DNA from 2 places in the Streptomyces sp. Z423-1 genome. Region 2 is predicted to be linked to the other one. Evidence: riboswitches for the same ligand, from Rfam matches in the RefSeq annotation. Region 2 holds a riboswitch; the other holds the start of a gene.
The links. A riboswitch is a leader RNA that binds a small molecule or an ion and turns the genes downstream of it on or off. The one in region 2 is predicted to bind glycine.
Positions count from the first base shown of each region.

Region 1: linked by a shared signal. The riboswitch ahead of gcvT (glycine cleavage system aminomethyltransferase GcvT) and the one ahead of gcvP (aminomethyl-transferring glycine dehydrogenase) in region 2 are both predicted to bind glycine.

Region 1 covers NZ_CP053109.1:2,606,585-2,610,790, reverse strand. The annotation lists gene glyA (serine hydroxymethyltransferase) at 1-873, opposite strand, end outside; gene gcvH (glycine cleavage system protein GcvH) at 888-1,265, opposite strand; gene gcvT (glycine cleavage system aminomethyltransferase GcvT) at 1,366-2,484, opposite strand; glycine riboswitch at 2,638-2,737, opposite strand; gene HJD23_RS11670 (AAA family ATPase) at 2,921-3,589, shown strand; gene HJD23_RS11665 (enhanced serine sensitivity protein SseB) at 3,974-4,206, shown strand, end outside.
Region 2 covers NZ_CP053109.1:8,033,900-8,038,105, reverse strand. The annotation lists gene gcvP (aminomethyl-transferring glycine dehydrogenase) at 1-2,045, opposite strand, end outside; glycine riboswitch at 2,220-2,315, opposite strand; gene HJD23_RS36445 (PRC-barrel domain-containing protein) at 2,430-2,801, shown strand; gene HJD23_RS36440 (DNA polymerase IV) at 2,812-4,161, opposite strand.

The DNA of each region.
Region 1 (4,206 bases), 5.4 Mb from region 2:
GCCTTCCAGGGTACGGCGCTGCCGCTCCTTGAAGTCCTCCGAGGCCGCGACCTTGAAGGCGACCGCCTTCGCGGCGATCACATGCTCCAGCGGGCCACCCTGCTGACCGGGGAAGACCGCGGAGTTGATCTTCTTCGCCAGCTCGGCCGTGGACAGGATCACACCGCCGCGCGGCCCGCCCAGCGTCTTGTGGGTGGTGGTGGTCACGACATGGGCGTGCGGCACCGGGTTCGGGTGCAGCCCGGCGGCGACCAGACCGGCGAAGTGGGCCATGTCGACCATCAGGTACGCGCTGACCTCGTCCGCGATCCGCCGGAAGGCGGCGAAGTCGAGCTGCCGGGGGTACGCCGACCAGCCGGCCACGATCAGCTTCGGCTTGTTCTCCTTGGCGAGGCGCTCCACCTCGGCCATGTCGACCAGGCCGTCCTCGCCGACGTGGTAGGCGACCACGTTGTAGAGCTTGCCGGAGAAGTTGATCTTCATGCCGTGGGTCAGGTGCCCGCCGTGGGCGAGGTTCAGACCCATGATCGTGTCGCCCGGCTTGAGCAGCGCGAACATCGCGGCCGCGTTGGCCTGCGCGCCCGAGTGCGGCTGCACGTTGGCGTGCTCGGCGCCGAACAGCTCCTTGATCCGGTCGATGGCGATCTGCTCGACCACGTCGACGTGCTCACAGCCGCCGTAGTAGCGGCGGCCGGGGTAGCCCTCGGCGTACTTGTTGGTCAGGACCGAGCCCTGCGCCTCCATGACCGCGACCGGGGCGAAGTTCTCCGAGGCGATCATTTCCAGGGTGGACTGCTGGCGGTGCAGCTCGGCGTCGACGGCGGCCGCGACGGCCGGGTCGAGCTCGTGCAGCGGGGTGTTCAAGGCGGACATGTGGCTACGACTCCTCAGCCGGCGGTGTGGGCGGCGTACTCGTCGGCGGAGAGCAGGTCGGCCGGCTCCTCGGCGATGCGCACCTTGAACAGCCAGCCACCCTCGAAGGGGGCGGAGTTCACCAGGGACGGGTCGTTCACGACGTCCTCGTTGATCTCGGTGACCTCACCGGAGACCGGGGAATACAGGTCGCTGACCGACTTGGTCGACTCCAGCTCGCCGCAGGTCTCGCCCGCGGCCACCTGGGAGCCCACCTCGGGGAGCTGGGCGTAGACGACATCGCCGAGCGCGTTCGCCGCGAACTCGGTGATGCCGACCGTCGCGACGCCTTCCTCGGCGGTCGACAGCCACTCGTGCTCCTTGCTGTAGCGCAGCTGCTGGGGGTTGCTCATGGCCTGAATTCTCCTGTACGCGCGGGAGTGCTGATGAATGGGGGACTGCTGGAACTGCGTGTGAGCAGGCAAAGGGTGCGCTTGGACCCGAGCCCAGTGTCTACTTCTGCCGCTTGTAGAACGGCAGCGCCACGACCTCGTACGGCTCGTGGGTGCCCCGGATGTCCACACCGACGCCCGGGGTGCCCGGCGCCGCGTGCGCGGCGTCGACGTACGCCATCGCGATCGGCTTGCCCAGCGTGGGGGAGGGGGCGCCGGAGGTGACCTCGCCGATCACCTCGCCGCCGGCGACCACGGCATACCCGGCGCGCGGTACCCGGCGGCCCTCGGCGACCAGGCCGACCAGGACGCGCGGGGGCTGGGAAGCGGCCCGCTCGGCGGCCTCGGTGAGCGCCGCGCGCCCCACGAAGTCGCCCTCCTTGTCGAACTTCACCACCCGGCCGAGCCCGGCGTCGAAGGGCGTGAGGGCGGTGGACAGCTCGTGCCCGTACAGCGGCATGCCCGCCTCCAGGCGCAGCGTGTCCCGGCAGGACAGCCCACACGGGACCAGGCCGACGCCCGCGCCCGCCTCGGTCAGCGCCTCCCACAGCGCGACGGCGTGCTCCGGCTTCACGAACAGCTCGAAGCCGTCCTCGCCGGTGTACCCGGTGCGCGCGATCAGCGCCGGGACGCCCGCGACGGTGCCGGGCAGGCCGGCGTAGTACTTCAGGCCGTCGAGGTCGGCGTCGGTGAGCTGCTTGAGGATGCCGGGGGACTCGGGGCCCTGGACGGCGATCAGGGCGTAGGCGTCCCGGTCGTCGCGGACGGCGGCGTCGAACCCCGCCGCGCGCTCGGTAAGCGCGTCCAGGACGATCTGGGCGTTGCTCGCGTTCGCCACGACCATGTACTCGGACTCGGCGAGCCGGTAGACGATCAGGTCGTCGAGGATGCCGCCGTCCGCCCGGCAGATCATGGTGTAGCGGGCGCGGCCGACGCCGACGGAGGCGATGTTGCCGACGAGCGCGTAGTTCAGCAGCTGCGCCGCCTGCGGGCCGGTGACGGTGATCTCGCCCATGTGCGACAGGTCGAACAGCCCGGCCTTCGTGCGCACCGCGAGGTGTTCGTCGCGCTCGGAGCCGTAGCGCAGGGGCATGTCCCAGCCGGCGAAGTCGGTCATGGTCGCGCCCAGCGAACGATGCAGGGCATCGAGCGCGGTACGACGGAGTGGGGTACTGCTCATCGGTCGGTCTCCCAAGGCATGACGGCGAGGTCGTTCCTCCCCATCTGTCATCGGAACCTGAGAGGTTCGCCATGACCGTCCGCGTGGGACGGGTGGACATGGCTTGCACCTTGGGTGGAGCCACTGCGGCAGCGGCCCGCTTTTCAGATGTGCCTCGCCCGCGCGGTAACGGGGCCTGAGAGATTCAAGGGAGGGACTTGCTCCTTCGGCGCCCCGGGCACGTCGTGTCCGGGAACTCTCCCGCGCGGATTCAAGCGGCCGGTATGCAGTTGGCGCGCACATCATTGCACGCATCGTTCCGGTGCGGCAGGGGGACCTTGGCTGTAGCAGCCTTGTTGCGTGAAGCGGACGGAAATGCGAGGCACCGCGTATTACCTTCTCTTTACGCTCGACGGGGACGGTAACTCGTGACCCGCCCCAGGGGAGGACGATCACGGTGAACAGGACCACGGCCTACGCGACCACCACGGGCCTCGCACTGCCCAAGCAGCCCGCCGCCCGGGCCCGGGAGGCGTGCGCCCCGCTGCCGTCCCCCGTGGTCCGCGACCTGCGCGACCGCGCGGGCCGCAGCCCGCACGCCCTGCTCTTCGGCCCCCACGACCTCGTCGTGATCACGGGCCTGCCCGGCAGCGGCAAGTCCACCCTCATGCGGCGGGCGGTCCGGGACGGGCGCATCGACTCCCAGGACACCCGCGACCGCTGGGACCGCGGTACGCCGAGCTGGCTGCCGTACGCGATCTACCGCCCCCTCGTCCGCCTCGCGCACTACGCCGGACTGCGCCGCGCCCTGCGCACCGGCGAGGGCGTCGTCGTCCACGACTGCGGTACGCAGGCCTGGGTGCGCGCCTGGCTGGCCCGCGAGGCCCGCCGCCGCGGCGGCACCCTCCACCTGCTGCTGCTCGACGTCACCCCCGAGCAGGCCCTGGCCGGCCAGCGCGCCCGCGGCCGCGGCGTCTCGCGCTACGCGTTCCTGCGCCACCGCCGCGCCGCCGCCCGCCTGCTGCACCGCGCCGAACGCGGCGACCTGCCCCGCGGCTGCGGCGCCGCGATCCTCCTCGACCGCCCGGCGGCGGACGCACTACGCAGAATCGGCTTCACGGGCTGACCCCTGCTCGCCCGCACTGCGGCGGGCGCGCTGCGCGGGATCGGCTGCAGGGGCTGACCCCTGCACGACCGCAGTGCGGCGGGCGCGCTGCGCGGGATCGAATGCAGGGGGCTGGGCGCGGCGGCGGAGGCATTGCGGTTCACGGGCTGAGCGCCGCGGCCGGTGCCTTGCGCGGGGGCCGGCTTTGCGGGCTGATCCCGGCTCGACCGCACCGCGGCGGGCGCGCTGCGCGGGACCGGCTTCACGGGCGGACCCGGCTCGACCGCACCGCGCCGGACGCGCTGCGTCGGATCGGCTGTACGGGCTGACGCGGCGGGCCGACCCGGCGTGTGGCGGGTTAGCCTTTTCAGCCGGCAGCACTGGTACGGAGCAGGCGGTAGGCAGATGGACTTCCCGGGGGACTTTCCGGCGCAGGCGCACCCCCATCCGCACGGCGGATGGCCCGGCAACGAGCTGGAGGAGGTGCTGTCGGCCTCCCTCGGCGTCCCGTCGGCCGGCGGCCGCATCGTCGAGGTGCTCGGCCGCAGCTTCGTGTGGGTGCCGCTGCCCAACGGCGGCGGTCCCCACAGCGGCCCCCTCGACCTGCCCAGCATGGAGATCGACGGCCAGGCCTACGT
Region 2 (4,206 bases):
TCGACGTACACCTGACCGCCGGCGTCGTGCACCTGCGCGCAGATGTCGGCGACGTGCTCCTCGAACACACCGTGCGTGGACGGGTACGTGATCATCAGCACCGCCAGCTCGTCGCGGTACTGCTCGATCTTCGCCCGCAGGTCCTCGACGTCGATCTCGCCGTCCTCGGCGGTCTTCACGACGACCACCTTCATGCCCGCCATGACGGCACTCGCGGCGTTCGTACCGTGCGCGGACGACGGGATCAGACACACCGTTCGCTGTTCGTCGCCGTTCGCCCGGTGGTACCCGCGCACGGCGAGCAGCCCGGCCAGCTCACCCTGCGACCCGGCGTTGGGCTGCAACGACACCTTGTCGTAGCCGGTGACCTCGGCGAGACGTTCCTCCAGCTCACGAATGAGCGTCAGATACCCCTGGGCCTGCTCGGCGGGCGCGAAGGGATGCAGCTGCCCGAACTCCGGCCAGGTGACCGGCTCCATCTCCGTGGTGGCGTTGAGCTTCATCGTGCAGGAGCCCAGCGGGATCATGCCCCGGTCGAGCGCGTAGTCGCGGTCGGCCAGCCGGCGCAGGTAGCGCAGCATCGCGGTCTCGGAGCGGTACTGCTGGAAGACCGGGTGGGCCAGGTAGTCGTCGGTACGCAGCAGCCCGCCCGGCAGCGCGTCCGCCGTGACGCCGTCCAGCGCCTCGATGTCCGCCTCGACGCCGAACGCCGTCCATACGGCGGCCAGTTGCGCCCGCGTGGTGGTCTCGTCGCAGGCCATGGAGACGTGGTCGGCGTCGATGAGCCGCAGGTTGACACCGTTCTCCCGGGCAGCGGCGACGACGTCGGCCGCCCGCCCCGGCACCCGCGCGGTGACGGTGTCGAAGTAGGCCCCGTGGACGATCTCGACGCCGCCGTCCCGCAGCCCCGCGGCGAGGATCGCGGCGTACCGGTGCGTGCGCCGCGCGATGCCCTTGAGCCCCTCGGGCCCGTGGTACACGGCGTACATCCCGGCCATCACGGCGAGCAGCACCTGCGCGGTGCAGATGTTGCTGGTCGCCTTCTCCCGCCGGATGTGCTGCTCACGTGTCTGCAGCGCGAGCCGGTAGGCCTTGTTGCCGTCGGCGTCGACCGACACGCCCACGAGCCGCCCGGGCAGGCTGCGCGCGAACTTCTCCTGCACCGCCATGTAACCGGCGTGCGGCCCGCCGAAGCCCATCGGCACACCGAAGCGCTGCGTCGTACCGACCGCGATGTCCGCGCCCAGCTCACCCGGCGACTTCAGCAGCGCCAGCGCCAGCAGATCGGCGGCGACGGTGACGAGCGCGCCCAGTTCGTGCGCCCGGTCGATGACCGGCTTGATGTCGCGTACGGCCCCGGATGCGCCCGGGTACTGGATCAGCACGCCGTTGATCTCACGCTCGGCGACCTCGGCGGGGATGCCGTCGCTGAGGTCGGCGACGACGACCTCGACCCCGGTCGGCTCGGCGCGGGTCTGGATCACGGCGATGGTCTGCGGCAGCGCGTCCGCGTCGACCAGGAAGAGGCCCTTCTTGTTCTTGCCCATGCGCCGGGACAGCGCCATAGCCTCGGCGGCGGCCGTGCCCTCGTCGAGCAGCGAGGCACCGGAGGTCGGCAGCCCGGTGAGGTCGGCGACCACGGTCTGGAAGTTCAGCAGCGCCTCCAGCCGGCCCTGCGAGATCTCCGGCTGGTACGGGGTGTACGCGGTGTACCAGGCCGGGTTCTCCATGACGTTGCGCAGGATGACGGGCGGGGTGAACGTCCCGTAGTACCCGAGCCCGATCATGGAGCCGAGGACCTGGTTGTGGTCGGCGAGGGAGCGCAGCTCGCGCACCACCTCGGCCTCGGTGCGCGCACCCGGCAGGTCCAGGGCGTCGGCGTTCTTGATCACATCCGGTACCGCGGCGGCGGTGAGCTCGTCGAGCGAGCCGTAGCCGACCTGCGCGAGCATCTTCGCCCGCGCCTCCTGGTCGGGCCCGATGTGGCGCTGCTCGAAGGGCGTGCCCTGTTCGAGCTCGGAGAGCGGAATGCGCTGGGCGGTCATTGCGGAGGCCTCCTGGTCTGACGCGACCTTCGAGGGGCACCACGGCACGGGTGCCCCGACGGCCTCCCCCTCTGTCATCTCAACCTGAGAGCTTCACCGGCCGCCCGAGGACGCCCGGCTTGCACCGTCGGTGAGAGCGGAAGCCGTGACACCCGCCCTGCTTTCCAGAGTGACCTCGTCCGTGCGGTACGTGGGCCTGAGAGATTCCGGGGAGGATTTGCTCCTTCGGCGCCTCCGGTGGTGTCCGGAGGACTCTCCCGCACGGGGTCAGCAGCCGTTTGCCAGACTACCAGCGAGGTCAACGCCCGGGCCTTCGAGTGGCCGCGTTCCGCATTGTGCTCTTTCGTAGTGCTTACGGATGAGGTGCGAGCAAGTGGAGGGCCCGTGCAGACCGACATCGATCCGCGCAACCTGATCGGCCGCAAGGCCTTCGACCGCAACGGCACCAAGATCGGCACCATCGACGAGGTCTACCTCGACGACGCCACCGGCGTTCCGGAGTGGGCCGCCATACGGACCGGCCTGTTCAGCAGGGACGCCTTCGTCCCATTGGAGCCCAGTGAGCTGATCGAGGGCAGCCTGCACGTCCCCTTCGAGCGCGCCCTGATCAAGGACGCCCCCGACTTCGGCGTCGGGCGCCACCTCTCCCCGGAGCAGGAGCTCCAGCTCTACCACCACTACGGCCTCGACGTGGCAGCTCCCCCCGCGCTCCCGGACCGCGACTTCGGCAGGCTGGCCGGCTCGGACGAGACATGACCCTGAGGGCTCAGCCCTGCAGCTCGGGTCTTCGCGCCACCAGTGGCAGCGGATCCGCCGGCTCCAGCGCGGGATCGTCGATCCGGAAGGTCCGCACCCGCCCGGGTTCGGAGTCGGGCGTCTCGAACCGCACGGTCACCCTCCCCAGCCCACTGCCCTGCACCCAGCCGTGCCCGTACTCGGCGTGGCGCACGTCATGCCCGGCAGCCCACCGCCGCTCGGCGGGCTCGGCCTCCTCCCGCGCGGGCTCGTCCGCCACGTCCTCCGCCGCCCCCTCGGCCCGCTCCCCCGCCGCCTGCGCGAAAAGGTCCTCCTGCGTGTAGTCGGCCAGCCCGCTGACCCCCACTCCCAGCAGCCGCACACCCCCTGTCGTGTCCACGGACTCCAGCAGCCGCGCCGCGGCCTCCCGCACCACCGCCGGATCGTCCGTCGGCCCACGCAACGTCTCGGACCGGGTCAGCGTCGAGAAGTCGTACCGCCGCACCTTCAGTACGATCGTCCGCCCCGACAGCCCGGCCCCGCGCAGCCGTCGCACACACCGGTCCGCGAGCCGCTGCACCTCGAGACCGACCCGGAGGCGGTCGTGGATGTCCACGTCGTAGGTGTCCTCGACCGACACGGACTTCGTCTCCCGCTCGGCCACCACCGGCCGGTCGTCGCGGGCCAGCGCCATGGCGTACAGCGCGTGCCCGTGCGCCTTCCCCAGCAGCCGTACCAGCTCGTCCTCGCCCGCCTCGGCGATCTCGTCGACCGTGATGATCCCGGCACGCCGCAGGTGGTCGCCCGTCGCGGGCCCCACCCCCGGCAGCGTCCGCACCGGCATCGGACCGAGCAGTGCCCGCTCGGTGCCCGGCTCGATCAGCACCAGCCCGTCCGGTTTGGCCTGCTCGGAGGCGATCTTCGCGAGCATCTTCGAGGCGGCGAGCCCGACGGACCCGGTGAGGCCGGTGACGGCCCGGATGTCGGCCCGCAGCTTGACCCCCGCCAGCCGCGCCGACTCCCGGTCCCAGGCCGCCCCACCGGCCTCCAGGTCCACGAACGCCTCGTCCAGGCTCAGCGGCTCCACCAACGGCGACAACTCCTGCAGCAGGCCCATCACCTGCTCACTGATCGTTCGGTAGAACCCGAAGCGCGGCACGAGATACGCGGCGTTCGGCGCGAGCCGGCGCGCCTGGGCCATGGGCATCGCCGAGTGCACCCCGAACACCCGGGCCTCGTACGAGCAGGTCGCCACCACCCCGCGCGGCCCGAGCCCACCCACGATCACGGCTTTTCCGCGCAGGCTCGGCTTGGATGCCTGCTCCACCGAGGCGAAGAAGGCATCCATGTCGAGATGCAGGATCGTGGGCGCGGTTCTCACATCTCCGATGCTGCCTCACGCCACTGACAATGCCCCCGCGGCCAC